DNA from 2 places in the Dickeya aquatica genome. Region 1 is predicted to be linked to the other one. Evidence: predicted binding sites of a transcription regulator. Region 1 holds the regulator's gene; the other holds the start of a gene.
What was found. Region 1 encodes sigma-54, which starts transcription at its own class of promoters, with help from an activator protein. Its sites were predicted from a motif close to GTTGGCACANNTTTCGCTNT; they were not measured.

Region 1 (15,518 bases):
ATGCCTGTATGGGCAAACGGGTGTCGTCGCTGTTTGCCCGGCCGCAACGGTTGCGCCTGTTTAATCGCGCCACCGGTTCGCTGTTTATTTTTGCCGGTTCCGCACTGGTCGCTTCCGGTAAGTAAATCCCGGCTCTGCGCGCCCTGAACGTCATGAGTTCAGGGCCGCCATTCTCTTTTTATTTCTTCCCTTCCTGTTTCTCCTCTCCCTGCCCGCCTCGCCCGGTTTTTCCTGCCGCTGGCTGATACGGATATTATCTATACTTATATTATATAATTAAGTATATTGTTTGCGGGTGCAGCGTGCGTGTGAAGAGAGGCCGAATATGTATTTCAGAGTCCCTGCATTACTGGTCAATACCGGTTGTGCTTTATGGTTGCTTGGCAGCATTCAGATGGCCTGCGCCGCCTCCCAGTCTCCGGTGCAACCGGTGACGGTTCAGCCGGTGGAGCATCACACCGGTTTTTATCACACCAGCGGCATCGTGCAGGCGGTGCGTTCTGCCCTGCTCTCCGTGCCGGTTTCCGGGCGTATTAGTATGCTTGCCGTAGTGGTCAATCAGGCCGTCAGCGAAGGGCAACTGCTGGCGCGCATTGACGGCACACCAGCAGAGCAGTCGGCCCGGGCCAGTCAGGCGCAAATTGCTGCGGCCAACGCCAGCCTGATGCAGGCAAAGAGTGAGCTGGCGCGCGCTAAAGCGATGCTGGATAAACACTACATCAGCGCCTCGGCGTTCGATAACGCTCAGGCGCAATACCGTGTTGCCGCCGCGCAAGCCAACGCGCAGATAGCCGCCGCTGAGTCAGCCAGCGCGCAGGCGATGCAGTTCCGCCTGACTGCACCCTTCCCCGGCGTGGTGGCACGCGTGGAAGGCGACCTGGGCGCGGTGGCACTGCCCGGCCAGCCGCTGATCGCCTTCTATGACCCGAGCGTGCTGCGCGTTGAGGTAACGTTGCCTGCGTCGCTGGTTGAGCAACTGCAACAGGATGCGTTGGCGCAGGTGAGCGTTGCCGGTCAGGTTGTTGACGTGAGTGCACAGGAGTGGTTTCCCACCACCGATGAACAAAGCCAGACCCGCAAGGTGCGCATCATGCTGCGTGAGGGGCAGAGCAAGGTGCGCGTGACGCCGGGCAGCAGTGCCGATGTCCTCTTTTTCTCCCGCACGCCGGGTCGGCTGACCCTTCCGGCAGCCAGCGTAGTGCAGCGCACCGGCTTTTCGGCCGTCTATCTGGCAGGCCGTGAGGGCCGCCCGCAGTTGCGCTATATCCGCACTGGCCAGACGTTAGGCGACCAGATAGAGGTGCTGGCGGGGTTGAAACCCGGCGATAACGTGATGCGCGACCCAGAGGCGGCCGCCAGCCAGTCAGAAGGGGGCCGTGATGAACGATAATGCCGCCCATCAGCAGGCACTGGTGCGCTACGGCGTCGCCGGGCGCATGGCGGCTTTCTTTCAACATGCCCATATCACGCCGCTGCTGGCTGTGCTGATGCTTCTGATGGGGGCGTTTGCCATACTGATGACGCCGCAAGAAGAAGAGCCGCAAATCAATGTCACGATGGCGAATGTGCTGGTGGCTTACCCTGGTGCGTCTGTGGCGACGGTAGAAGCACAGATAGCCCAGCCAGCCGAGCAGTTGCTGGGGCAAATGGCCGGTGTGGAGCACGTTTCTGCGCTGTCACGCCCTGGCATGGCGGTGATGACGGTGCAGTTTAAGGTCGGCGTGCCGCGTATTGAGGCGCTGGTGCGCCTCTACGACACGGTACACAGCCACGCCGACTGGCTGCCCGCCAGCCTTGGCAACACCGTGCCGTTGATTAAGCCTAAAGGCATTGAGGATGTGCCGATCGTCACCTACACCCTGTTTAGCCGCGACGCCTTGCTTGGCAGTGCTGAACTGGAGCGTATCGCCCACGCGCTGGAAGGCGAGCTCAAGCAGGTGCCCGGCACGCGGGAGGTGACAACGGTAGGCGGCCCTGGCCGCACCATTGGGGTGGAGTTTCACCCGCAGCGACTGGCGAATAACGGGCTGACGCTGGCGCAGGTGGCTCAGTCGCTGGCGGCGGCGAATGCCGGGTTGCCTGCCGGTGACATCGTGAATCAGGGCGTGGTACGTCTGGAAAGTGGCCCGTTTTTACGCTCGCAGCAGGATGTTGAACAACTGGTTATCGGCGTCAATAACGGCAGGCCGGTGTACCTGCGCGATGTTGCCGTTATCAGCGATGGCGCGCCCGCGCCCAGCCAGTACGTCTGGTACGGGGCGGCAGACCAGCCGGGCCTGAGCACTCCTGCCGTGACGCTGACTATCACCAAAAAAGCCGGTGAAAACGCCGCCACCGTCGCCAACCGGCTTGAGCAGCGGATGGCCGCGCTCACCAATACGCTGATACCGCCGCAGGTGGGCGTTGAGATGACCCGCAATGACGGTGCCAGTGCCCATGAGAAGGCGATGAAGCTGATTGAGAAACTGGTGTTTGCCACCGCCTCGGTGGTGGTGCTGGTGTTTTTTTCGCTGGGGCGGCGTGAGGCGGTGATCGTCGGGCTGGTGGTGGTGCTGACGCTGTGTGCCACGCTGTTTGCTTCCTGGGCATGGGGGTTCACCCTGAATCGGGTGTCGTTATTTGCGCTGATTTTCTCGATTGGTATCCTGGTGGATGACGCGATAGTGGTGGTGGAAAATATCCACCGCCATCAGCAGTTACGCCCGGATGCGCCTTTATCCTCCCTGATTGCCGGTGCGGTCGATGAAGTGGGCGGGCCGACGATATTAGCCACCCTGACGGTGATTGCCGCACTGCTGCCCATGGCGTTTGTCAGCGGGTTGATGGGGCCGTACATGAGCCCTATCCCGATTAATGCCTCGATGGGCATGCTGATTTCACTGGGAATTGCCTTTTCCGTGACGCCCTGGCTGGCACACCGCTGGCTAAAACGCACGCCGAGGCATGATCCCGAGCCGAATGCGCGGTTGCCGCCGCTGGTGCAGCGCGTGTTTGCGCCACTGCTGTCGGCCCGGCGGGGGCGTGGCTACCGCACAGGCGTGTTGCTTGGCGTGATGGCGCTGCTGATGGCTTGCGTCGCGTTGCCGCTGACCAAAGGCGTGATACTCAAAATGTTGCCGTTTGATAATAAATCGGCGTTGCAACTGGTGGTGGATATGCCTTCCGGCAGCGCGCTGGAGGACACCGCTGCGCTATTGCATGAGATGACTGACTGGCTGGCGCAACAGCCAGAGGTGCTGAATTATCAGGCCTATGTCGGCGTGGCGGCACCGATCAATTTTAACGGGCTGGTGCGGCAGTATGACCTGCGCCGCGGTAATGACATCGGTGATGTGATGGTTAACTTGCGCGCCAAAGGCGAGCGCCAGCGCGAAAGCCATGCGATTGCACGGGCTTACCGTGAACCGCTGGCGCAACTGGCCGCGCGTTATCACGCCCGCCTCAAAGTGGTGGAGGTGCCGCCCGGCCCACCGGTGATGGCCCCGATTGTGGCAGAAATCTACGGGCCGACGCAGGCCGGGCGTGCGGCGCTGGCCGACCAGATTGCGGATATTTTCCGCCGCACGCCGGATGTGGTGGATATCGACAGCAGCGTACAGCCGCTGGCAGAAAAACAGCTATTGCAGGTGGATAACGAGAAGGCGATGCGTTTTGGCATTACGCAGGCCAGCATAGTAGAGGCGCTTGCGACCGCAATGAATGGCAATAACGTCACGTACCTGCGTGATGACAGCAAATACCCGGTGCCGGTGCAGTTACGCCTGCCCGATGCCGCCAAAGGCGACTTGCTGACGCTGCTCAGTACGCCGCTTCGTACTGCGTCGGGCTCCTTGCTGCCGCTGGCGGAAGTGGTCAGCGTGGTTTCCCGGCCACAGGAGCGGGTGCGTTACCGTAAGGATGGGCTGCCGGTGGACTATGTGGTGGCAGATATGGCCGGGCGTGATGACAGCCCGCTGTATGGCATGTTCGCCATGCAACCGGCAATTGCCGCCCTGACGGCACCCAATCAGGCCGCGCTGCAAACCTATTTCATTCGCCAGCCCGAGGATAGCTACCGCCATTACGCCATCAAATGGGACGGCGAGTGGCAGATAACCTATGAAACCTTTCGTGATATGGGCGCGGCTTACGCGGTTGGGCTGGTGCTGATTTATCTGCTGGTGGTGGCGCATTTTGGCTCTTATCGCGTGCCGTTAATCATCATGGCACCGATACCGCTGACCCTTATCGGCATTCTGCCGGGTCATGCGCTGCTGGGGGCTCCGTTCACCGCCACGTCAATGATAGGCATGATTGCGCTGGCGGGCATTATCGTGCGTAACTCCATTTTGCTGGTCGATTTCATTCGCCTGAATGTGGCCGCCGGGGTGAGTCTTGAAACCGCAGTGATGGATTCGGTAGCGACCCGCGCTGCGCCGATTGTGCTGACCGGGCTGGCGGCGATGCTCGGGGCTTTTTTCATTCTCGATGACCCGATTTTCAACGGGCTGGCGATCGCGCTGATTTTCGGCATTTTGGTGTCAACGTTGCTGACGTTACTGGTGATCCCGCTGCTGTATTTCATGGCCTTTCGGGGGGAAACGGCGTCAGGCGAGCACAACAGATAAGGCCTGACTCACAACTGGCCGGGCCTGCGCCGACGGTTTACGCCAACAGGTCGGGGGCTGATGTGCCCCCGGCGGGTGGGTCATTGCTCGGTTTCCGCCAGCTCGCGCAGGTACTGGAAAATCTGCCGGGCCGATTTAGGCGCTTTGTTCGCCGCTTGCTCTTTTTGTGCATTACGCACCAGTGAGCGCAATTGCTGACGGTCAGCGTGCGGATAGAGCGCCAGCACGTCAGGAATAGCGCCATCGCCCTCTTCGAGCAGCCGGTCACGCAGTTTTTCCAGCTTATGGAACAGCGAGACTTGCTGGTTATGGCGGTTGCGCAGCTTATCCAGCGCCGTTTGAATCGGCTCCGGGTCGCGGGCGCGCAGCATTTTGCCAATCAACTGCAACTGGCGGCGGCGGCCCTCTTTGGTGATGCGCTGCGCCAGTTCAATGGCGGCGCGCAGGTCTTCGTCAAGCGGAATGCGGTCAAGGGCGTTCTTGCCAAGCTCGACCAGCTCGGCACCGAGTGCTTTCAAGGCTTCGGCGTCGCGCTTGATTTCACTTTTGCTGACCCAAATTATCTCTTCGTCTTCATCGTTCTGGCTGGCGTCAGGGATGTCGTCCTGCCAGTCTTCGGGATGTTTGTTCATGGTGGCTCCCCAATAAAAGAGGCTGATCCTATCAGGTTATGGGCTTTGTGCGAAATTGTCCGCTGATCCTGTTAGACTTCATCACAGGCTACCTCGTTTTCTCTGTCTGAGGTGCATGGCGGAGAGTCGCATAACCGCTCGTGGCATTCGTGTCGCTCTGTTAGCGTCTGTCTGAATGTGTTCTCACTCATTATGGCAAAGCAATGACAATCATCACGCAAGTTGCAGAACAGCGTAAAGCGCTGGAACAGGCGGTATCACAGGCGCTGGAACTGGCTCGTGCCGGTTCTGATGCAGCCGAAGTGGCCGTCACCAAAACAACGGGCATCAGCGTCAGTTCCCGTTATGGTGAAGTTGAAAACGTCGAATTTAACAGTGACGGTGCGCTGGGCATCACGGTGTACCATCAGCAGCGTAAAGGCAGCGCCTCATCGACTGACCTCAGTCCGCAGGCAATCGCCCGCACCGTGCAGGCAGCGCTGGATATCGCCCGCTACACTTCGCCTGACCCCTATGCCGGCCCGGCGGATAAAGACCTGCTGGCTTTTGATGCCCCGGATCTGGATTTATTTCACCCCGCCCCGCTTGATGCTGACCGTGGTATCGAGCTTGCGGCGGCGGCTGAACAGGCGGCGCTCAAGGCTGACCCGCGTATCACCAATACCGAGGGCGGCAGTTTTAATAGTCACTATGGCATCAAAGTGTTTGGCAACAGCCACGGCATGTTGCAAAGCTATTGCTCCAGCCGTCACTCCATGTCGGTGAGCGTGATTGCCGAGCACAACGGCGAGATGGAGCGCGATTACGCTTACACCATTGGCCGTTCGCTCGATGAGTTAAACGCGCCAGAGTGGGTGGGTGAGGAGTGCGCCCGGCGCACGCTGGCGCGCTTATCGCCGCGTAAACTGGCGACGATGCAAGCACCGGTGATGTTTGCCGCCGAGGTGGCCACCGGCTTGTTCGGCCATTTGGTTGGCGCTATCAGCGGCGGCAGCGTCTATCGTAAATCCACGTTCCTGCTAGACAGCCTGGGTAAGCCGATTTTGCCATCCTGGCTGACGATCCAGGAATTACCGCATTTACGCAAGGGGCTTGCTTCCACGCCGTTTGACAGCGAAGGCGTGCGCACCGAAGCACGCGATATCGTCAAAGATGGCGTGCTGCAAACCTGGCTGATGACCAGCTATTCGGCGCGGAAATTAGGTATGAAAAGTACCGGTCATGCCGGTGGGATCCATAACTGGCGTATTGCCGGTCGCGGGCTGGATTTCGACGCGATGCTCAAAGAGATGGGCACCGGCCTGCTGGTGACAAGCCTGATGGGCCAGGGCGTTAGCGCGGTGACGGGGGATTATTCACGCGGCGCGTCTGGTTTCTGGGTAGAAAACGGCGTGATTCAGTATCCGGTGAGTGAAATTACCATTGCCGGAAACCTGAAAGACATGCTGCGTGATATGGTCACCATCGGCGATGATATTGAAACGCGCAGCAATATTCAGTGCGGCTCCGTGCTGCTGCCCTCGATGAAGATTGCCGGTGTTTGATATATCTTGCCTGATAGACATGCCCTGATATTGCCGGTTTGCCCGAATAGCGCGGGCAAACCGGTGTCGTTATCGAGAGGGTTAGCGGTGATACTCACCTGCCGCTTCAGGCTGATAAAGCAGTTCCAGCACTTCAATCCGTGTGTTTTCACCATTCGGTAATGGCCAGGCAATGCTGTTGCCAAGGTGCATCCCCAGCAGTGCCGCGCCCAGCGGAGCCATGACGGAAATCTGCTCCCGACTGTCGCTGAGCCCTGCCGGATACACCAGCGTACGGATGTGCTCTTCGCCTGTCAGCAGGTCACGAAAGCGCACCCGGCTGTTCATGGTAACAACATCGGCCGGAATAGCGACGGGCTCGACTATCTCCGCTCTATCCAGCTCTTCACCGAGAGCCCGCGCGACTTCTGTATCAGCAAATTGAGGGTGTGCCAGCAAAGTATCAAGACGCTCTGCGTCCAGCGCACCGATAGTCAGGGGTGGTTTATCCATATTTCTCTCCAGAGGATGATGACAGGCAAATAACCCGCCTGCGCGTGTAACGCGCCGAAGGGTAAAAAGAGAATAATAAACGGATAACGCAGCGTTGCCACAGAAAAAGGTGATGATACCCAATATATGGAGCAGGGGCTGCTGGCCTTGGGCGAAAAGGGGAGGTTAATCTTCGTCGAAACCGGCCTCAAACAGCGTGATGATAGCTGCCAGTGCCTGCTCTTCATCCGGGCCGGTGACTTCAATTTCGATATGCCTGCCTTTGGCTGAGTCCAGCATCAGCATGGCAATAACGCTGCTGGCATCCGCCTCCGTGCCGCTGTCGTTGCGCAGCAACACTTCAGCATCAAAGCTTTGTACCAGCTCAAACAGTTTCATCGCCGGGCGGGCGTGCATCCCCAGCCGATTTTTCACTTCGACGGTTTGCCTGACGGTCATGATTTACGTTTTTCCAGTGTGCGGTGGCGCGACTGCACGTTTTTGCCACGGGAGCGGAAGTAGTCTGCCAGCTGTTCGGCAATGTACACCGAGCGATGTTTGCCACCGGTACAACCGATAGCAACGGTCAGATAGCTGCGGTTGTTGGTTTCGAGCATCGGCAGCCACAGCTCCAGATAGCTGCGCGTCTGGTAGATGAAATTGTGGACTTCGGTGTGCCGGTCAAGAAACGCCGCCACCGGTTTATCCAGCCCGGTCATCGGGCGCAGTTTCGGGTCCCAGTGCGGGTTAGGCAAAAAGCGCACGTCAAACACGTAGTCGGCATCAATCGGGATGCCGTGTTTGTAGCCGAATGATTCAAACACCATCGTCAATTCGCGCTCGCGCTTGCCCAGTAACCGGGTGCGCAGCATTTCGGCCAGCTCATGCACCGACATTTCTGAGGTGTCGATAATCAGGTCGGCGCGTGAGCGCAGCGGCTCGAGCAAATCGCTCTCTTCGTCAATCGCGCTTTCCAGCGACAGGTTCTTGCTGGAAAGCGGGTGCAGACGACGCGTGTCGCTGTAGCGACGGATTAACGTATTGCGATCGGCGTCAAGGAACAGCAATTGGGGCGAAAAACTTTGCGGCAAGCGCGTCAGCGCGTGCTCCAGCACATCCGGGCTTTCCGGCATGTTGCGCACATCAATACTGACGGCGGCAGAAATGTTTCTCTCTGCCAGCGAATGTGCCAGCTCTGGCAACAGCACCACCGGCAGGTTATCGACACAATAGAACCCCATGTCTTCCAGTGCACGCAGGGCGACGGATTTTCCTGAACCTGAACGACCACTGACAATCATCAGCACCATCTGACGACTCCCCCAGGCGGTGTGAGAGTGCATCACCACCGCCGTTAGCTAACTTCGTTATTTCCCGGTTATCCCGGCATCCTTCAGGCTGTGCATTCAGGCACACCTGTGTCATGCGTCTTTCGTGCATGTCATGAATGGCAACCGCAATGGCTGCCAGCGACTGTCAGGACGACGCCTGCGAGTCTGACTCCGTCATGATTTGATATAGCTCTTCGTCGCTTTGCGCTGCGCGCAGACGGCGACACACGGTTTTATCCGCCAGCCGTTTGGCGACCAGCGATAAGGTATGCAAATGGGTTTTACATTGTTCAGCAGGAACCAGCAAGGCAAAAAGCAAATCAACCGGCTGATTATCAATGGCGTCAAACGCGATAGGCTGCTCTAACTGAATAAAAACGCCGACCGCTCCCAGGGTATTCTCATCTTCCAGTTTGCCATGAGGTATCGCGATACCGCTGCCGATACCGGTACTGCCCATGCGCTCGCGGGTCAGGATGGCTTCAAACACCATTTGTGGTGGCAGGTTGAGCTGTCTGGCAGCCAGTTCGCTGATGATTTCCAGCGCGCGCTTTTTGCTTTGGCAGTGTACGGCGCTACGTGTGCACTCTTTACGGAGCACGGCGCTGAGTTGCATAACGGACTCGTTGTTCATGATACGTTCACTTAACGACACGGTTGCCTTCGGGTATCCGGCCCGCAATTGCGGCGGGCCGGCTGCGCTCCCTGCACCTGAAACAGGCAACATTAGTGCTGTTTCAGTTTATCCTTATGTTTGTTTAACTGTCTTGCCAGCTTATCGATCAACAGATCGATAGCGGCATACATATCATCCGCTTCCGACGTTGCATGCAGCTCTCCACCATTGACATGTAAAGTGGCATCCGCAATGTGCAGGATCTTTTCCACTTTTAGTACCACATGCACCTGATTGATACGATCAAAGTATTGCTCAAGTTTGGCAAACTTTGCGGTGACAAACTCGCGCAGAGCATCGGTTATCTCAACGTGGTGTCCGGTAATGTTAAGCTGCATATCGTCTTCCTTCTCATGTAGGGGTCAAACCAGTTGTTTACGTTGGTTTGACGGCGGGATAGATAAAGACTCTCGATACTTGGCAACAGTACGGCGGGCAACAATGATCCCTTGTTCAGAAAGCATTGATGTCAGCTTACTGTCGCTCAGCGGTTTTACGGGGTTTTCCGCTGCAATCAGCTTCTTAACCAGTGCCCGAATGGCGGTGGATGAGGCTTCACCGCCACTGTCGGTATTCACATGACTGGAAAAGAAATACTTCAGCTCAAAAATACCGCGTGGGCTGTGCAAAAATTTCTGGGTCGTCACGCGGGAAATCGTCGATTCATGCATGTCAACGGCCTGAGCGATATCCGCCAGTACCATAGGGCGCATGAACTCTTCACCCTGCTCGAAGAACGCCTGTTGCTGTTCCACAATGCAACGGGTGACTTTAAGCAGGGTATCGTTACGGCTCTCCAGGCTTTTGATGAGCCAGCGAGCTTCTTGCAAATGACTGCGAATAAACTGGCCGTCGCTATCATTACGGGCGCTATTACCGAGCGCAGCGTACTGCTGATTGATTTGCAGCCGTGGCACGCTGTCAGTATTCAGCTCTACCGTCCATTGCCCCTGCGCTTTGCGCACCAACACATCAGGAATCACGTATTCCGACTCCCCGGTATTGATAGACTGCCCCGGGCGCGGGTCAAGCGATTGAATCAGTGCCAGCGCCTCTTTGAGTACCTCTTCTTTGAGCCGACTGGAGCGGATGAGCGATCGGAAATCGTGATTAGCCAGCAAATCGAGGTAATCGCTGACGATAAGTTTAGCTTCGGCAAGGCGTGGTGTGGCGCTGTTAAATTGCGACAGCTGTACCAGCAAACATTCGCGTAAATCTCGGGCGGCAACGCCAACCGGGTCGAAACGCTGTACACGCTTGAGTACCGCTTCCACTTCTTCCATCGTCACGTCGTCATCGCCGATGCTGTCACGGATATCTTCCAGCGACACCGTCAGATAACCGGTGTTATCCACCGCATCGACAATCGAGGTGGCGATAGCCGCATCGGTATCAGAAAACGGTGTCAGTTCCACTTGCCACATCAGGTAGTCTTGTAGCGTCTGGGTGGTTTCGCCCTGATAGACCGGCAGTTCATCATCGCGGTAATCGGTGCTGGTGCCAGACGGCGTGCCAGCAGTGTAGATTTCATCCCACGCCGCATCCAGCGGCAGCTCTTCTGGCATATCCTTCTGTTCCAGCGCTTCACGGGTGTCCAGGGCTTCGGTTTCGGTATTTTCGCGGGTTTCCACCTCGTCATGGATGTCAGCTTGTTCCAGCAATGGATTGCTTTCCAGCGCCTGTTGGATTTCCTGCTGGAGTTCAAGCGTGGACAGTTGCAGCAGCCTGATGGCCTGCTGTAGCTGCGGTGTCATTGCCAGTTGCTGGCTGAGCCTGAGTTGCAAACCTTGCTTCATAGCGTGCGCTAACTTCCTTTTGAACGATCAATCTAATAGAACCATCAACCTAACACATGACGTTATCAGAGTCGGAAGTCTTCGCCCAGATAGACGCGTTTAACCTGCTCATTTGCCAGTATATCCATCGGCGCGCCGTGGGCAATAAGCTGGCCCTGACTGACGATATAAGCGCGTTCACAAACATCGAGCGTTTCCCGGACATTATGGTCAGTAATCAATACCCCAAGCCCGCTGTCACGCAGATGCTCAATGATTTTTTTAATGTCGATAACCGAAATCGGGTCAACCCCGGCAAAGGGTTCATCAAGCAGGATGAATTTGGGGTTGGCGGCCAGCGCGCGGGCAATTTCCACCCGGCGTCGCTCACCGCCGGACAGCGATTGCCCAAGGCTGTCACGCAGATGGCTGATATGGAACTCTTCCATCAGCTCGTTGGCGCGATCTTGCTGCTGCTCGCGCGTCAGCTCTTTTCTGATTTCCAGCACCGACATCAGGTTATGGTAAACGCTAAGGCGGCGGAAAATGGACGCCTCCTGCGGCAGGTAGCCAATGCCACGGCGGGCGCGTTCGTGTAGCGGCAGCAGGCTAATGTCTTCATCGTCGATGACGATCCGGCCTTCGTCGCGCGGCACGATACCCACAACCATATAAAACGTGGTGGTTTTACCTGCACCATTTGGCCCCAGCAGACCGACGATCTCACCCGAATTGACATTCAGGCTGACGTTTTCCACCACTTTTCGGCCTTTATACGCTTTGGCCAGGTTTTCAGCGATTAATGTTGCCATGAATTAGCGCGCTACTGACGGTTGTTTGGTGGGCTTGGCGGCAGTATTGCCCGCCGCGGGTTTAGCACCGTTCTGGTTGCCTTTGTCCTGCAACTGGTTTGGTACCAGTACCGTGGTGACACGCTTGCCTTTATCACTAAAGGCTTCCATCTGCTGCTGTTGCACCAGATAGGTGATGCGATCGCCTTTGACGTTACTGTCCAGCTGTTCCAGATAGGCCTCACCGGTCAGAATGACCAGTTGCTTGTCCATCTCATAGCGTATTTTCTGTGAGTGGCCTTTGACCGGTTTACCGTTGTCCTGCATTTGATAGAAGGTGGCCGGGTTACCGAAGCCTTCAATAATTTCATGGCCTTGCTGACCATTGGGCCGCGTGATAACCACTTTGTCGGCCTGCGCTTTGATTGAGCCTTGCGTCACGATAACGTTGCCGGTAAATGTCACCACATTCCCCTGCATGTCCAGCGCCTGCTGATCGGAGGTAATGTTAATCGGTTGTTCGGTGTCCCCGGTTAATGCCAGTGCCGGAATACTGACAGCAAACAGTGAGCTGGCGAGAAGCGTGCTACGTAGCATATTAATTTTTAGGTTGAATTTCATAATAGGATTTTACCTTATCGATCAACTCAGCGGTTTTACTGCGCAGGTTCCCACGCATTTTCAACCCGTTAGAGGTAAAGTTGATGCCGTACAGGGTGACTTCGTCATCGGAGGCCACATCCTGCGTTATCAGATTTATCTGCGCGTTGTCCGTTTTGATGCGTTCTAGCTGCGAGTCGTTAGTCAGGCTGTTGACTTCCACATGACCATACAGATAAAGCATACGATCTTTGGTCAGTTTGGCGCGATCGGCACGGACAGACCAGGTCGCTACTGCCTGTTCATTAAACATGGTGGCCACCGGTTGGGTAAACCAGCTCACCTGTTCGACACTGTAGTGATCCGCTTTGTCGGCAATCAGTTTGTAACTCAGCTTTCCCGTTGGGTCATACACCACGGTGATGTTTTTCTGCATGGTGTAGGCCGGTTCATTATTTTGCCCGACGGCCTGGCTGCCCGCTTCGCGTGTATTGGTCAGGCTTAACCCGAGCAACACCAGCGCAATCAAGGCCAGTAACAGTGTCAGCCAGACTTTTGTTTTACTCATATCGACAGCCCTTTGGCGAACGCCAGCTTACCCTGCGCCAGCAGGATAAGATCGCAAATCTCTCTTACCGCACCGCGGCCACCGGCAATCCGGGTGACATAGTGTGCCTGGGGGCGCAGTAACGGGTGGGCGTCGGCGACGGCGACACTCAGCCCCACTTCAGCCATCACCGGCCAGTCAATCAGGTCATCACCAATATAGGCAACCTGATTGGCGGTGAGGGACAGTGTATCTAACAGCTCGCGGAAGGCCAAAAGCTTATCCGACTGCCCCTGATAAAGATGCTGAATCCCGAGAGTCTGGCAGCGATCGACTAACAACTGTGATGAACGGCCGGTAATGATTGCGACCTCGATATCCGAGGTGAGCAGGCAACGCAGGCCGTAACCGTCACGCACGTTGAATGCTTTCAGCTCTTCGCCCTGATTCCCCATATAAATCAGGCCATCGGAGAGAACGCCGTCAACATCACAAATTAGCAGGCGGATATCCCGGGCACGGAGCATCACCTCGGTATCGACAGGGCCGTAGCACGTCTCGGTTTGCGCACGGATTTCACTCATTTACACATATCCTTGATTTTTCAGTCTGTGGCAGCCTGTTTTTGCCGATTCATACCACGCCAGCACGCAGCATATCGTGCATGTGAACAATTCCCAACAGCCGATCATTTTCTGCCACCAGCAATGAGGTAATGTGGCGCGATTGCATCAGGTTGAGCGCATCGACAGCCAGCATCTGTGGCGTTACGCGAATGCCGCCGCGGGTCATCACATCAGCAATGCGGGCATTGTTCAAATTGATATTCATATCAAACACCCGGCGTAAGTCCCCATCGGTAAAAATACCTTCAATATGGTCGTTATGACGGCCTTCGCTGTCCGGGCCGCAAATCACCGTCATGCCGAGATTTTTACGGGTGATTTCCAGCAGCGCGTCGCGCAGCGAAGCGTCTTTGCTGACGCGAGGCACCTCGTCGTCACGGTGCATAATATCGTTGACGCGCAGGAGCAGCTTGCGGCCAAGTGCGCCACCGGGGTGCGAGAGTGCGAAATCTTCAGCGGTAAAGCCGCGCGCCTGCAACAGCGCAACGGCCAGGGCATCGCCCATCACCAGCGTGGCGGTTGTGCTGGAGGTGGGGGCCAGCCCTAATGGACAGGCCTCTTGCGGGACACTGATGCACAGATGAATATCCGCGGTTTTCGCCATAGTGCTTTCCGGGTTGCCGGTCATACAGATAAGACATATCTGTAAGCGCTTGAGCACTGGAATTAATGCCAGAATCTCATGAGCCTCACCCGAATTGGAAATGGCCAGTACGATGTCTTGCCGGGTTATCATACCCAGATCGCCGTGGCTGGCTTCGCCTGGATGCACAAAAAAAGCCGGTGTGCCGGTGCTGGCAAAGGTGGCCGCCATTTTACAACCGATGTGGCCTGACTTGCCCATGCCCATCACCACTACTTTGCCACGGCAGGCGAACATTTGCTCACAGGCACGGGAAAAGTTGTCATCAATGTATTGATCCAACTGAGCAAGGCTGTCGCGCTCGATAGATAACACCTGTCGGCCGGCGGCCTGAAAATCAAAACGATGTTGTTGATTGACACTATGTTGTTGATTGACGTGTGACATGTAAAACATCCTGCGTTGCCAGATGCTCTGGCTATGAGAACAAGAACAGCACCGAAAGGTACGCAATAAACGCACAGACGAGGAGTGCGCCTGCGCCCTGACCGATGCGCCGTTTCTGGCGAAGACAAAGAACGCTCAGCAGCACGCTCACTCCCAGCATGACCCAGTAATCGCGCGTAAACGCCAGCGGGTTCACCGCACCCGGAGACAACAGTGCGGGCACGCCCAGCACAATCCCGATATTAAAAATATTCGACCCAATCAGGTTGCCCAGCGCGATATCGTCTTCTTTTTTCAGCGTACCGACAATCGCTGTTGCCAGCTCTGGCAGGCTGGTGCCGACGGCCAGCACGGTTAGCCCGATAGTCAGCTCGCTGATATTAAAGTAATTCGCGATGACGGTTGCGTTATCTATCACAATACGTGCTGACATAGGCAGAATAATCAAACCGAGCAGCAACCATAACAGTGCAACCGTCGGATGATTTTCCCGCGGCAGTTCCGCCATTTGTTCGCGCGTGAGGCTGTCTTCCCCTTGTTGCTGGGCAAGACGTGCCATACGCAGCATCAACAGGATACAGCCCGTAGCAGCCAGCAACAGCAGGATGCCATCAAGACGACTGAGAAAATGGTCATGCAGCACCATGCCGCACAGCGCAAAAATCAGTAACATGGGCGGCAGTTCCTGACGTAACAGCGTGGAGTGTAATGTCAGGGGGCGAATCAATACCGCACTGCCGAGGATGAGCAAGATGTTGGCGATATTTGACCCCAGCACGTTGCCAACGGCCATATCGGTTTGATGGTTCAGCGCGGCGGTGGCCGACACCATCAATTCCGGTAGCGATGTCCCCATGCTGACAATCGTCATACCGATTATCATCGGTG
Region 2 (15,518 bases), 360 kb from region 1:
CTTATCGTGCTTGGTTTGTTCCCGGCAGTCAGCGGCTTTGTCCAGCATATTCCCGAGCCGGTGTTGGGTGGTGCGACCATCGTCATGTTCGGCACCATTGCCGCCTCTGGCGTGCGTATCGTTTCCCGTGAGCCACTCAACCGCCGGGCTATCATGATCATTGCGCTGTCGCTGGCCGTCGGGCTGGGCGTTTCTCAGCAGCCGCTGATTCTGCAATTTGCGCCAGACTGGCTGAAAACCCTGCTGTCGTCCGGTATCGCTGCGGGCGGCATCACAGCAATTGTGTTGAATCTGGTCTTTCCTCACGAAAAAGAGTAAACCACGCTTCCAGAAATTTTTAATCTGACGTGATAATAAGGGCCGATGGTGTAACATCGGCCCTTATTTATTTGCTGTAATAAGTTACTTGTTGAGACGGCTGAGTAATTACGGCATAACACCATAATCTCTTGTGACAGGCACGGACTTAAGCAATGAAACTTATCGGGAAACTTATTCTCACACTGCTGCTACTGGTATTACTGGTAGTGATCGTGCTGTATGTCTTGGCCCAGACGCAATGGGGCGCAAAGCAGATTACCCAGTGGGTTAATCAACGTGCCGAATACCAGGTGTCATTTAAAAAAATGGTGCATGACTGGTCTTCCCCTGGGCAAATCACGCTTCAGGACATCAGTTTCAGCCACAAAAATCAGCCTGTTACGCTGGTTGCTAAAAATATTGTGGTAGGGTTCAGTGTGCGCCAGATAACCGACCCTCGCCATTTTTCCAGCCTGATACTGGAAGGCGGCACACTTAATCTGGCGCAAACCGGTTTCACCCTGCCCATTGAAGCTGACCGGCTCCAGCTAAAAAATATGGCACTACAGGGCCAGGATGGCGACTGGCGTTTGCAGGGTGAACAGGTAACCGGCGGTATTACGCCCTGGCAACCCGAGCAAGGGGCGCTGTTAGGTAAAAAAGCCGCTTTTCAGTTAAGCGCACAATCGTTAACGCTCAATGATTTACCTGCCAGCAAAGTGCTGGTACAGGGCCAATTTAATGGGCAACAACTCATGCTGGAGAATTTCGGTGCAGATGTCGCGCGTGGCGAGCTCACCGGTAATGCCTCCCGGGCCGCAGACGGCAGTTGGCTGGTCAATACGTTGCGTTTGAGTAACGTTCGACTGCAAACACAGCAATCTATCACGGACTTCTGGCAACCCGTCACTCACCTGCCAGCGGTGACGATTAACCGTTTTGACCTGATTGATGCACGTATCGAAGGGCTAAACTGGGCATTGACCGATTTAGATGTCACGCTGCAAAACGTCACGTTTCGGCAAAATGACTGGCAAAGCGATGACGGCTCCTTATCGTTTAATGCAACCGACATCGTGAACGGTAACATGCATTTTGTTGACCCCATAGTCAGTCTGGATTTGTCAAAACAAGGCGTTAACGTCAAGCAGTTTTCAACCCGCTGGGAGGGGGGACTGCTGCGTACGTCAGGTAACTGGTTACGCAGCAACCACCGCCTGACGCTCGATGAACTGGTCGTCGCCGGGATGGAATACACCCTACCGGGAGACTGGCGACAGCGCTGGATGCAAACGCTGCCTGACTGGCTGACAGAGGTGGAAATCAAAAAATTCAGTGCCAACCACAACCTGTTGATCGATATCACGCCCGAGTTTCCCTTTCAGCTCACGGCACTGGATGGGTCAGGCAATAACCTGTTGCTGGCACGTAATCATCAATGGGGCATCTGGCAAGGGTCACTCACGTTGAATGCCAGCGACGCGACCTTTAACAAAGTGGATGTACGCCGGCCTTCCGTAGCATTAAGTGCCAATGACAACCAGATTACGTTGACCGATCTCAGTGCCTTTACGAAAAGCGGTCTGCTGGAAGCCAAAGCCGTTATCAGCCAGCAACCCTCTCGCCTGTTCACACTGGATTTAAACGGCAAGGCGGTCGCGTTTGATGTGTTAACCCGCTGGGGATGGCCGCAGCCCGCCACTGCGCCGGCTGGCAACACAAACCTGCAACTGCATTTAAATGGCCGACTGGACGCGACCAGCCCGCTCAAGCCAACGCTTGGAGGAACGCTTCAGGGAATTGACAGCAACGGGCGAACATTCAACCAAAATATGCATCAGGGCAGTGTAAATGACACCGCGCCAACAGCCGTCACTCCCACGGCGGCTCCCGAAGCGGCATCACCTGTACCACTCCCTGAACCTGCGGCTGCCACACTGCCCTCAACGCTCTAAACAAAAGAGGAAACCACCGCTGCCTTATCGCAGCGGTGGATAGCGATGTGTGGTTTTAAAGAAAATAGAGAGTGTTAATGTATTACCGCATCCTGTGGCTCGCCTGACGTATGGGTGTCAGGTGGCTGCACGATATACACCCCTTCGAAGACAGCTCCTTTCTTATCGTTGCCAAACAGCTCGACCTGTAACTGAACCCGGGCTTTTCGCCCACGGGCCAACCGGTCCAAATCACCACTCATGGAGCCAAGATCGGCAACCGCGCTCGGGCGGCCCGCTACCGGCGAGCTGTAACGGATGTGCGCATCTGCCAGAATAATCGTGCCGCCGAGCTGACGCTCGCGTAACAATAACCAGATAAGCCCCCAGCCAGTCAACGTGGCCAGCGAGAATAAACTGCCAGCAAACAGCGTATGATGCGGATTCTGATTACCCGCTTCCGGCATGGTGGTCATAAATTTCTGCCCGGTGTACTGACTGATGCGTACCCCCATCTTTTCACTAAGCGGAATGTGGTTGTACCAGGCTTGCTGTAACTGACCACACCAATCCGGGCGATGAAGAATGTCATCAAGCGTAGCGACGGGTTTTATCATCAAAAAATGACGTATCGGTGTACTCAGCGGCGTGGTGATTTCCCCCTGGTTGGCAAACCCGAGGCGCGAAAAGAAGGCGACAGCATCTTCACGCGCGCTGCACACCACACGTTTTACACCCTCCTGGCGCGCTACCGACTCCAGCGCCATCGCCATCAGGGTGCCCAGTCCTTTACGCTGAACATCCGGGTGAACCGCCAGAAAACGTATCGACGCTTCATTGTCAGCATTGATTGAGAGCCGGCCGACGGCTACCAAATGACCTTGCCCATCGACAATAGTTTGATGGTGAGCCAGCGCGTCATAGGCATCCCGCTCAGAACCGAGCGGCTGATGTAATGGCTTACGCAACATCTCCCAGCGAAACTGGTAATAGGCATCCAGTTCTTCGGCTGTTTCCGGCACTCTCAGGTAATACATAGACCTTCTCAACCCCTGTTTATTTAGGCCCTACACCTGCAACCAGAAGGTGACAGGCCCATCATTCACCAAAGAGACTTTCATATCCGCGGCAAACCGCCCCGTCTGCGTTACCAGCCCGCGCTCACGGCACTGACCGACAAAATATTGATACAGACTATCGGCTTGCACCGGAGCGGCACCACGAGAAAAACTGGGGCGCATGCCTTTTTGCGTATCCGCCGCCAGCGTGAATTGTGATACCACCAGTAAGCTGCCACCGGCTTGTTGAACATTGAGATTCATCTTGCCGTTGTCATCGCTAAAAATCCGATACCCGATCACTTTTTCACATAATCGGGTCGCCTTTTGTTCATCGTCTCCCTGCTCTACGCCGAGTAAGACGAGCAGCCCATGCGCAATTTCCCCTATCGTATCGCCATCAACGACAACACTGGCAGCCGACACCCGCTGAATTAATGCAATCATAACGGCTTTACGCCTCCTGGCTAAAAACCTGGCTGGCAAAAAAATCAGGCACCACCTGCCGATCGCTGACCAAAATTGCCCGAATCCCCAAAGATTGAGCAGCGTCGATATTGGCAGGATTATCGTCAAAAAAGCAGGCATCAGCGGCACTTACACCTTCTTCTCGCAACACTTGCTGGTAAATCGCCGCTTCCGGTTTGCGATAACCCATCTCCTGCGATAAATAGAGTTTATCGGCAGCGGGTATCACATCCGGGTAAAGTGCTGGCCAGCACTGGCAATGAAGCCGATTGGTATTCGAGAGTATGACGACACGGTGTCCTTCCTGCCGTAAGCGGTACATGATGTCGATCACATCTTTGCGAATACCGTGGAAAATAGCCTGCCAGCCAGCCGAAAATTGTTCAAAACTAAGCGAAATCCCCATTTCATGGCACAGCCGTGACGCAAACTCTTCATCGCTAATTTCACCGCGCTCATGCTGTTCAAAGGTATGCCCCATGGTAAAACGCTCACGCAGTGTCGCCAGTGGCGCACCACTCAGGCTGCTCCACACACCCAGCACCCGGTTAAAATCGACATCAATGACGACATTCCCCAAATCAAAGATATACAGCATGCATCCTCCAGATTCATCAGTAGGATTTTCACTGTAGCGAGAAATAGCGGTGCTGAACAGGGAGACCAGGCAGGATCATTATGTGGCCCCAAATAGTACCGGAAAGCACGGCAGGCCAGCGCCGAAGTGGGCAAAAAACAAAGGCCCCGTAGCGGGGCCTTATCGCCGGATGGTGCAATCAGTAACGGCACTCAACCAGTACGTCATCCAACAGCGAATTACTCGTCTTTAGCGGAGCGATTCGCGCGGCGACGGTCGTTTTCTGTCAGGTGGCGTTTACGCAGACGAATCGAGTTCGGCGTCACTTCAACCAGTTCATCGTCATCGATGAACTCCAGCGCCTGTTCCAGTGACATTTTCACTGGCGGCACCAGAACGGTTGCTTCATCCGTACCAGATGCACGCATGTTGGTCAGCTTCTTACCGGTCAGGCAGTTCACCGTCAGGTCGTTGGAGCGGGTGTGAATACCGATAACCTGGCCTTCGTACACTTCCGCGCCGTGGCCCAGGAACAGCTTGCCACGCTCTTGCAGGCTAAACAGCGCATAAGCAACCGCTTTACCCTGACCGTTGGAGATCAGCACGCCGTTCTGGCGCTGGCCGATTTCACCCGGACGGATGTCGTCGTAGTGGCTGAAGGTGGAGTACAGCAGACCAGTACCAGAGGTCATGGTCATGAACTCGGTACGGAAACCGATGAGACCACGGCTTGGAATGACGTAATCCAGACGCACGCGACCTTTACCATCAGGGATCATGTCACGCATTTCGCCTTTACGCAGACCCAGCGCTTCCATCACCGAACCCTGATGCTGCTCTTCAATATCTACAGTCACCTGCTCGAACGGCTCCTGACGGCGGCCATCGATGGTACGGAAGATAACTTTCGGGCGAGATACCGCCAGTTCGAAACCTTCACGACGCATGTTTTCGATCAACACGGACAGGTGCAGCTCACCACGACCAGATACGCGGAACGCGTCCGGATCTTCGGTTTCTTCCACACGCAGTGCGACGTTATGTACCAGTTCTTTACGCAGGCGATCCAGAATCTGGCGAGACGTCACGAACTTGCCTTCTTTACCGCAGAACGGTGAGGTGTTCACGCAGAAATACATGGTGACGGTCGGCTCATCAACCGACAGCGCTGGCAGCGCTTCCACACAGGAGGTGTCGCAAATGGTGTCGGAAATATTCAGCTCACCCAGCCCGGTAATCGCAACGATGTCACCAGCCTCAGCCAATGAACTTTCAATACGTTGCAGGCCCAGATGACCCAGTACCTGGCCCACTTTACCGTTACGTACCTTACCTTCGCTGTCGATAATGCTGACCTGCTGGTTCGGTTTCACCACGCCACGTGTGATGCGACCAATGCCGATAACACCAACATAGTTGTTGTAATCAAGCTGGGAGATTTGCATCTGGAGCGTGCCGTTAACGTCAACGTTCGGTGCTTCAACATGTTTCACAATCGCTTCGAACAGTGGCGTCATGTCTTCCGCCATTTCGTTATGATCCAGACCGGCAATGCCGTTCAGTGCGGATGCATAAACAATCGGGAAATCTAACTGCTCGTCAGTCGCGCCCAGGTTCACAAACAGATCGAAAACCTGATCGACAACCCAGTCAGGGCGAGCGCCCGGACGGTCTACTTTGTTAATGACAACAATCGGCTTCAGGCCATGGGCAAAAGCTTTTTGGGTCACGAAACGCGTTTGCGGCATCGGGCCGTCCATCGCGTCTACCAGCAGCAATACCGAATCCACCATGGACATCACGCGCTCTACCTCGCCGCCGAAGTCGGCGTGTCCCGGGGTATCTACGATGTTGATACGGTAGTCATTCCAGTTGATGGCGGTGTTTTTGGCGAGGATGGTAATTCCACGCTCTTTTTCCAAATCATTGGAGTCCATAACACGTTCAGTGGCGTCATTACGCTCACCCAACGTACCGGACTGTTGCAGCAACTTATCAACCAGGGTAGTTTTTCCATGGTCAACGTGCGCAATAATAGCGATGTTACGCAAATTTTCGATCACAGCTTTGCCTCAGGCATTTTAGAAATAGCGCGCTATTGTACACGTATTAATCGAGCGACTAAACAAGATCACAATCATCTTCCACAAACAACCTGGACATCACGGGTCTGTGATCCCTTTCACGGTGCAATAAAGCAGCAACCCTGCACAACAAAGCACCAATTAAGTGCAACCTCACCAACATGGTGCACACGTTTGGTGCAGTTAACTATCTTGGTGCAGCATGAGAGTACGTGGAAAACCAGCAGGAATGCCTGTTTGCACTATTCGAATAAAGTTGGCACAGTTTTAGCTATAACTTATGTACGGTAACAACATCATTTCCACAACGATATTCGTTCCACGACGATAAATGACACAATCGGGAGAACCAAGTATGTCAGTAGAACACGTTTTGACGATGCTGAATGAACACGAGGTGAAGTTTGTTGACCTCCGCTTCACGGATACCAAAGGTAAAGAACAGCACGTCACCATTCCGGCCCACCAGGTCAATGCTGATTTCTTTGAAGACGGCAAAATGTTTGACGGCTCTTCAATTGGCGGCTGGAAAGGCATCAACGAATCCGACATGGTGTTAATGCCGGATGCAACTACTGCGGTTCTGGATCCGTTCTTTGAAGAATCGACCCTGATCATCCGTTGTGACATTCTGGAACCGGGCACCATGCAGGGCTATGACCGTGACCCGCGTTCCATCGCCAAACGCGCTGAGGATTTCCTGCGCTCTTCTGGCATCGCGGATACCGTACTGTTCGGGCCAGAGCCGGAATTCTTCCTGTTTGATGACATCCGTTTTGGCAGCAGCATCTCTGGTTCTCACGTTGCCATCGATGACATCGAAGGAGCCTGGAACTCCAGCACCAAATACGAAGGCGGCAACAAAGGCCACCGTCCGGCAGTGAAAGGGGGTTACTTCCCGGTTCCGCCAGTAGATTCCGCACAGGATCTGCGTTCTGCCATGTGTTTGACCATGGAGCAGATGGGCCTGGTGGTTGAAGCTCACCACCACGAAGTCGCAACCGCTGGTCAGAACGAAGTGGCTACCCGCTTCAACACCATGACCAAAAAAGCTGACGAAATTCAGATCTACAAATACGTTGTACACAACGTCGCTCACGCTTTCGGCAAAACTGCGACTTTCATGCCGAAACCGATGTTCGGTGATAACGGTTCCGGTATGCACTGCCACATGTCTCTGGCCAAAGATGGTGCCAACCTGTTCTCCGGTGACAAATACGGCGGCCTGTCTGAAACTGCGCTGTACTACATCGGCGGTGTTATCAAACACGCGAAAGCCATCAACGCCCTGTCTAACCCGACCACCAACTCTTACAAACGTCTGGTTCCGGGTTACGAAGCACCGGTTATGCTGGCTTACTCTGCCCGTAACCGTTCTGCGTCTATCCGTATTCCGGTGGTATCAAGCCCGAAAGCACGTCGTATCGAAGTACGTTTCCCGGACCCGGCTGCTAACCCGTACCTGTGCTTCGCTGCACTGCTGATGGCTGGCCTGGACGGTATCATCAACAAGATCCACCCTGGCGATGCCATGGACAAGAACCTGTACGATCTGCCGCCGGAAGAAGCGAAAGAGATCCCAACCGTAGCAGGCTCGCTGGAAGAAGCGCTGAACGCGCTGAACGCAGACCGCGAGTTCCTGACCCGTGGCGGCGTGTTCACTGACGATGCTATCGATGCTTACATCGAACTGCGTCGTGCTGAGAACGACCGCGTTCGTATGACGCCGCATCCGGTTGAGTTCGAACTGTACTACAGCGTGTAATTGTACTACGAGCGTGTAATTCCCGCTTACAGACGGCAGGGACGAAGAAAATGATGTTCGCTCTGCCGCCTGATGACTGTTTTTTATTTATGTTTATTTTTGTTGCCGTGGAAACTTTTCAGCCCATCTTCGGATGGGCTTTTTTCTCCACCGAACATTTTATCGTTGCGACTTAACCTACAATTCAGAATAGTGTGCACTCAAATAGTGCGGGAGTCTGCGTTATGGCAACAGGCACGCTGCCCGATGCTGGGCAGATCCTAAATTCTTTAATAAACAGCATATTATTGCTGGATAAAGATCTGGCTATTCACTACTCCAACCCGGCTGCGCAACAGCTTTTAGCGCAAAGCTCGCGCAAACTCTCAGGAACACCGCTGCCGGAGCTGCTCGGGTACTTTTCACTGAATATTGATTTGATGCGCGAAAGCCTCGATTCCGGGCAAGGTTTTACTGACAACGAAGTTACGCTTGTCGTGGATGGCCGCGCGCACATTATGTCGCTGACCGCACAGCGTATTCAGCATGATTTTATCCTGCTGGAAATGGCCCCGATGGATAATCAGCGCCGTCTCAGCCAGGAACAGCTACAGCATGCTCAACAGCAGGCCGCTCGTGATTTGGTTCGCGGTCTGGCGCATGAAATAAAAAATCCGCTCGGCGGGTTGCGGGGTGCCGCGCAGTTGCTTTCTAAAGCACTGCCAGATCCTTCATTGATGGAATACACCAAAGTGATTATCGAGCAGGCTGACCGCCTGCGTAATTTGGTGGATCGCCTGCTTGGCCCGCAACAACCGGGCTTACATGTCACACAAAGTATTCATCAGGTAGCTGAGCGGGTGTTTCAGTTGGTGTCGATGGAAAAGGCAGAGAATGTCACGCTGGTGCGCGACTACGACCCCAGCCTGCCTGAGCTCACTCACGACCCGGATCAAATCGAGCAAGTGTTGCTCAATATTACCCGTAATGCCATGCAGGCGCTGGGAGCAGAAGGCGGTACTATCACCATTCGAACCCGTACCGCATTTCAGCTTACCCTGCACGGCACGCGTTACCGGCTGGTTGCCCGTATTGACATCGAAGATGATGGCCCCGGTGTACCGGCTCATTTACAGGACACCCTGTTCTACCCGATGGTAAGTGGCCGCGAAGGTGGCACCGGGCTGGGCTTATCGATTGCCCGCAACCTTATCGACCAGCATTCGGGGAAAATCGAATTTAACAGTTGGCCAGGTCATACCGAATTTTCGGTTTATCTGCCCATTCGCCAGTGAGGTTCACGATGCAACGAGGGATAGTCTGGATTGTCGATGACGATAGCTCCATCCGTTGGGTGCTGGAACGTGCGCTTACCGGCGCGGGTTTAACCTGCGCGACCTTTGATAACGGTACGCAGGCGCTCAATGCGCTGACGACACAAACGCCTGACGTGCTGTTGTCCGACATCCGTATGCCCGGTATGGACGGGCTGGCGCTGCTGCAACAAATCAAGCAACGCCACCCGATGCTGCCGGTTATTATCATGACCGCACATTCCGATTTGGATGCCGCGGTCAGCGCCTATCAGCAAGGGGCATTTGATTACCTGCCCAAACCGTTTGATATTGACGAAGCGGTGGCGCTGGTTGAGCGGGCTATCAGTCATTATCTCGAACAACAGCAACCGGTACGCAACCAGCCGATTAGCGGGCCAACCACCGATATTATTGGCGAAGCCCCTGCCATGCAGGATGTGTTCCGTATTATCGGTCGGCTTTCCCGCTCCTCTATCAGCGTGCTGATAAACGGTGAGTCCGGTACGGGCAAAGAGCTGGTCGCCCATGCCTTGCATCGCCACAGTCCGCGAGCCAAAGCACCGTTCATCGCACTCAATATGGCCGCCATCCCCAAAGATTTGATTGAATCTGAATTGTTTGGCCATGAAAAAGGCGCGTTTACCGGCGCGAATCAAATTCGTCAGGGGCGCTTTGAACAAGCGGATGGCGGCACGTTATTTCTCGATGAAATCGGTGATATGCCGTTAGATGTGCAAACCCGCCTGTTGCGCGTACTGGCTGACGGTCAGTTTTACCGGGTTGGCGGCTATGCTGCGGTTAAAGTCGATGTGCGTATTATCGCCGCCACGCATCAGAATCTGGAATTGCGGGTACAGGAAGGCAAATTCCGTGAAGACCTGTTCCACCGTCTCAACGTGATTCGTGTCCATCTGCCGCCGCTACGCGAACGCCGCGAAGATATTCCGCGCCTGGCGCGTTACTTCTTGCAAGCAACCGCGAAAGAACTGGGAGTCGAGCCCAAAAATCTGCACCCGGAAACCGAAGCGGCACTCACTCGCCTCCCCTGGCCGGGTAATGTGCGCCAACTGGAGAACACCTGCCGCTGGTTAACCGTGATGGCGGCCGGGCAAGAAGTGTTGATTCAGGATCTGCCGCCGGAGTTGTTTGAAACCACCGCGCCAGATGCCACCGTGCATGTGATGCCAGACAGTTGGGCGACGCTGCTGGCGCAATGGGCAGATCGCGCACTGCGCTCCGGTCATCAGAATTTGCTGGCAGAAGCCCAGCCCGAAATGGAGCGCACACTGCTGACAACAGCACTGCGCCACACGCAAGGACATAAACAAGAGGCGGCTCGTTTGCTGGGATGGGGCCGAAATACCCTGACGCGCAAACTGAAAGAGCTGGGCATGGAATAACGCGCGTGCCGTGTTATGCCTCTGCCAATACGCTGGGATAGCGGTGATAAAAAGTACGATGTAACGTACAAATTTTCCGCTATTTTACGCTTTACTTGCACAGCGCCAGCAGTATGATCGTGCCGCTGACTGGAGAGGGGAACCATGCTGGAATCACTTTTTTCTGCCGTAACGCACGGCGCTGAAATCAGCAGTGCGGTGGGTCACTCATCGCAAACTGCTATTGCAGCCGTGCTCTGTGCAGTATTAATCAATTTCTTCAGCTAATTCAATTCATAGCTGATACACCAGAAAATTGCTTACATAAAACGCAAACAGCCCGCTATCTCGCGGGCTGTTTTTTTATCATCCTACGTCATGCAACACGTCAGATAACGCGAGAAAACTGGCGCTCACGCATTTTACTGCGCAAATAGACATCAAAGCACATACAGATATTGCGAATCAATAAACGGCCTTTGGCCGTCACCTGAATCCCCTCAGGCTGAATCTCGACCAGGCCATCTTGCGCCATCGGCTCCAGCAACGCCAAATCTTCACGGAAATATTCACGCAATAACACGCCATACACCCGCTCAATAGCCGCGAACTCCAGCCGGAAATGGCAAATCAACGCTTTAATCACATCACGACGCAGGCAATCGTCTTGTGTGAGCGTGACACCACGCCACAGTGCATGGCCGTGCTGTTCAACCGATGCCGCATACCGCTTCAGTTCCTTCTGATTCTGGGCATAGCTGTCGCCAATCATACTGATGGCGGACACACCTAACCCCAACAGGTCAGTATCACCCTGGGTAGTATAGCCCTGGAAATTGCGGTGTAATTTTCCTTCGCGCTGTGCCACCGCCAGCTCATCATCCGGCCGGGCGAAATGATCCATGCCGATAAACTGATAGCCAGATGCCGTCAGGCTTTCGATGGTGTGCTGTAAAATCGCCAGTTTCTGCTCCGCATTCGGTAAGTCCGCCTCTTTTATCTTGCGCTGGGCGGCAAACAGAGTCGGTAAATGCGCGTAGTTAAAGACACTGAGCCGGTCTGGACGCAGCTCCGCCACCCGCTGCAAGGTGAACGCAAAGCTCTCTGGCGTCTGCCGGGGCAAGCCATAAATCAAATCAATATTGGTGGAGGCAAACCCCAGCGCTCTGGCTCGCTCAATCAGGGCAAAAATAAAGGCTTCGTCCTGCTCGCGGTTAACCAGCCGCTGTACCTCTTTATTGAAATCCTGCACCCCCATGCTAAGGCGGTTAAACCCTTCAGCACGCAGGTGGTCAAGCATGTCGAGCTCTATTTCCCGCGGGTCAACTTCCAGTGACATTTCTGCCTGGGCGGAAATGTGAAAATGCTGGCGCAATAGCGCCATCAGCCGGCTGACCTGCGTCTTATTCAGGAACGTGGGCGTCCCTCCGCCCCAGTGCATCTGGGTGACGGTACGATGGGCAAACAGTGGCGCACGCTGGCCAATTTCCAGCGCCAGTCGTTCAAGGTAGTCATCCGCCTTGTGCTGCTGGCGCGTCACCAGTTTGTTGCAGCCGCAGAAGTAACACAGCTTATGACAGAACGGGATGTGCAGATATAACGAGAGCGGTCGTTCAGGGTAACGCGCCACGGCGTCGGCAAAAGCGGCAGAATCGTAATGTTCACTGAACTCCAGCGCCGTCGGGTAAGAGGTATAGCGCGGCCCCGAATAGTTATACTTCTGAATCAGAGCCAAATCCCAGTCTATTGTCTGCCCGGACATGCCTATCACTCCCTACGATAACCCTTTCCTGGTGCCTGACGTCGAGGCAATCGGTGTTGCCCGCCCAGAACCGACCGCTGTAGCCTGCCTTTACGCTTCGACAGGCACCACAGTTTAACCAACAGCCCGGATAAAAAACATAAAAGCACTAAGGCTATTAGCACAAATAGCGCTTTTAGCATTAATAGCCGTCTTTCGGGTTATTACGACGCAGCAGTTGCAACATATCCTCTTGCTGCTCGTCTTCTTCTTCATCATCATCACCCAGATCGATCCCTAACTGTTCCATCAGGATATCAATCCGATCCAGTGTTTCATCAACCCATGATTGCTCTTTGGCTGACAGAGTTTCCCCTTTCTCCAGTCTGTCTAGCAACGCATCAAGCTGCGGATCATTTTCCAGCTTCTCGAGTTCTTCTTGTGGCGACAGGCGAACAGCCTCTTCCCCGGCAGCCACCACAGGCCGCGACACGGGTAATGCTGCGCCGTTAGCCAATAAAGGGATCGGTTTCTTACTGCCGATACGCGGGTCAGCAGCCTGGCCTGAAGCCGAATTCTGTTTTTGGCCACCGGAGGCCTGAGTACGGCTTCCTGCTGCATGACCACGACGTTTTTTCTGACGTTTACGCGCACGCGCTTCCTGGTCTAACTCTTCGCGGCTTTTTCTTTTCGTTTTTGGCGCGGAAACTTTACGTCCCGTGCCTTTGAATGGCTGTTTCATAGCGTCAATCTCGGGTTCGGATGGGCGGATAAAAAGGAGAGTTGCGGCGGAATCTAGCAGAAAGCATACCAATAAAAAAGTGATCCTCGTCTTCAGGCCGGGTTTTATTTTTTTCAGTCTGTTAAGTCGCTAACACCCGGCAGGAGACAGATAAACACCGCCTTTATCATCCGTTACAGGTATAATCAGCCACATAAACCGAGAATCCAGACAGAGACAACGATTGTGACCCAACAATACAACTACCATGTGACCCATTTTGTCACCAGCGCGCCGGACATTCGTCACCTTCCTGCCGATAGCGGTATTGAGGTCGCCTTTGCCGGACGCTCCAATGCTGGAAAATCCAGTGCGCTGAATACGTTAACCAATCAAAAAAGCCTGGCCAGAACCAGTAAAACGCCCGGCCGAACCCAGCTTATCAACCTGTTTGAAGTGACACAGGGCGTGCGTCTGGTGGATTTACCCGGCTATGGTTATGCCGAAGTGCCAGAAGAAATGAAGCGCAAATGGCAACGCGCACTGGGTGAATATCTGCAAAAGCGCCAATGCCTCAAGGGGCTGGTGGTGCTGATGGATATTCGTCATCCGTTAAAAGATCTCGACCAGCAAATGCTGGAATGGGCCGCAGAGGCTCAGTTGCCGGTGCTGGTTCTGCTAACCAAAGCTGACAAACTGGCGCAGGGTGCGCGTAAATCGCAGCTAACCCTGGTGCGGGAAGCGGTGTTACCACTAATGGGGGACATTCAGGTTGAGACATTCTCATCGCTGAAAAAAACCGGTGTAGATAAATTACGCCAGAAATTAGATAACTGGTTTAGCACATTACCGCCGCAAGATGAGCAACATGCCGCTGATGCCGCTCAGTAACTGAGCGCAGCTAAACTCCGACACCCTCGCTGCAACAGCCCGGCATGCTACCGATGCGTATCAATATCGGTAGCATAACGTTTCGTTATAGATGAAGTTTACCGGTCAGACAATAAAAAACGCCCCGGTCAGAAACCTGACCGGGGCGGCTAACATTCAGCCAAATCCGATTACGTGAAGTAAAAGGTCTGAAAGATAGAACATCTTACCTCTGTACCCTACGCGTTTAACTCTACCCCATTTCTTTTCTGGAAAAAAGGATTTTTTGTTGTTTAATTTCACAAAAATCGGTGATGAATTAAACAAAGCCAAACTGAGTCACACAATCCTGTAGTTTAATTACATAACGCTCGCTTCATTGGCTGGAAAAGCCACCAAAACAAGGAAATGCCATATTTTGGCTGGTATTTCTACCATAACATCGCATAACACACGCCGGACGGTGGCCCGGCGTCAAGAACAGGATATCGTACCGTTACATCGCTTAGTGAGCCTGATCCCAGTTACTGCCTGTACCAATATCAACCCGTAGCGGAACATCCAGTTGCATGCAGCCTTCCATCAACTGACGAATCCTGGCACTGACTTCCTCCAGCGCGGTGTGGTGCACTTCAAACACCAGTTCATCATGGACTTGCATCAGCATAGTGACCGCCGGCTTTTCCTGTTGCAGCCAGGCATCAATCGCAATCATGGCTTTCTTGATGATATCCGCCGCGGTGCCCTGCATCGGCGCATTGATAGCAGCGCGTTCCGCAGCCTTACGGCTCATGGCATTACGGGAGTGGATATCGGGCAGATAGAGACGACGGCCATCCAGCGTAGAGACGTAGCCTTGCTCTGCCGCCTGTTGGCGCGTGCGCGCCATATATTCCTGCACCCCAGGATAACGCTCAAAATAGAGGTTCATGTATTTTTGTGCATCGTTACGGGGAATACTCAACTGGCGTGCCAGGCCAAATGCACTCATGCCATAAATCAGGCCAAAATTGATAGCTTTCGCGCTACGGCGCTGCTCGCTCGTGACTTTCTCCAGCGGTAAACCAAACACGTCAGCCGCTGTCGCCCGGTGAATATCCAGCCCCTGGGAAAAGGCATTCAGTAACCCGGCATCTCGTGACAAATGTGCCATGATCCGTAGTTCAATTTGCGAGTAGTCTGCCGCCAGAATACTGAAGCCTTCCGGGGCAATAAACGCCTGACGAATCCGTCGTCCCTGTTCATTACGCACCGGGATATTTTGCAAATTCGGGTCACTCGACGAAAGCCGGCCGGTTGCCGTCACCGCCTGATGATAGGAGGTGT

Region 2: glnA (glutamate--ammonia ligase) is a predicted target of sigma-54. The motif match lies at 6,677-6,696, and genes of this name have one in related genera.

Annotation. Positions count from the first base shown of each region.
Region 1 covers NZ_LT615367.1:379,043-394,560, forward strand. The annotation lists gene DAQ1742_RS01715 (LysE family translocator) at 1-125, shown strand, start outside; gene DAQ1742_RS01720 (efflux RND transporter periplasmic adaptor subunit) at 326-1,390, shown strand; gene DAQ1742_RS01725 (efflux RND transporter permease subunit) at 1,380-4,607, shown strand; gene yjgA (ribosome biogenesis factor YjgA) at 4,688-5,239, opposite strand; gene pmbA (metalloprotease PmbA) at 5,443-6,783, shown strand; gene rnk (nucleoside diphosphate kinase regulator) at 6,865-7,275, opposite strand; gene npr (PTS phosphocarrier protein NPr) at 7,441-7,713, opposite strand; gene rapZ (RNase adapter RapZ) at 7,710-8,564, opposite strand; gene ptsN (PTS IIA-like nitrogen regulatory protein PtsN) at 8,731-9,219, opposite strand; gene hpf (ribosome hibernation promoting factor) at 9,312-9,599, opposite strand; gene rpoN (RNA polymerase factor sigma-54) at 9,624-11,057, opposite strand; gene lptB (LPS export ABC transporter ATP-binding protein) at 11,123-11,848, opposite strand; gene lptA (lipopolysaccharide ABC transporter substrate-binding protein LptA) at 11,852-12,448, opposite strand; gene lptC (LPS export ABC transporter periplasmic protein LptC) at 12,426-12,995, opposite strand; gene kdsC (3-deoxy-manno-octulosonate-8-phosphatase KdsC) at 12,992-13,558, opposite strand; gene kdsD (arabinose-5-phosphate isomerase KdsD) at 13,608-14,630, opposite strand; gene DAQ1742_RS01795 (calcium/sodium antiporter) at 14,662-15,518, opposite strand, start outside.
Region 2 covers NZ_LT615367.1:23,545-39,062, reverse strand. The annotation lists gene DAQ1742_RS00170 (nucleobase:cation symporter-2 family protein) at 1-318, shown strand, start outside; gene DAQ1742_RS00165 (AsmA family protein) at 474-2,255, shown strand; gene fabY (fatty acid biosynthesis protein FabY) at 2,330-3,271, opposite strand; gene dtd (D-aminoacyl-tRNA deacylase) at 3,302-3,739, opposite strand; gene yihX (glucose-1-phosphatase) at 3,747-4,358, opposite strand; gene typA (ribosome-dependent GTPase TypA) at 4,577-6,400, opposite strand; gene glnA (glutamate--ammonia ligase) at 6,777-8,186, shown strand; gene glnL (nitrogen regulation protein NR(II)) at 8,411-9,460, shown strand; gene glnG (nitrogen regulation protein NR(I)) at 9,469-10,881, shown strand; gene DAQ1742_RS00125 (YshB family small membrane protein) at 11,026-11,148, shown strand; gene hemN (oxygen-independent coproporphyrinogen III oxidase) at 11,249-12,622, opposite strand; gene yihI (Der GTPase-activating protein YihI) at 12,804-13,343, opposite strand; gene yihA (ribosome biogenesis GTP-binding protein YihA/YsxC) at 13,566-14,213, shown strand; gene DAQ1742_RS20930 (spot 42 RNA, inhibition of DNA synthesis) at 14,370-14,417, opposite strand; gene polA (DNA polymerase I) at 14,698-15,518, opposite strand, start outside.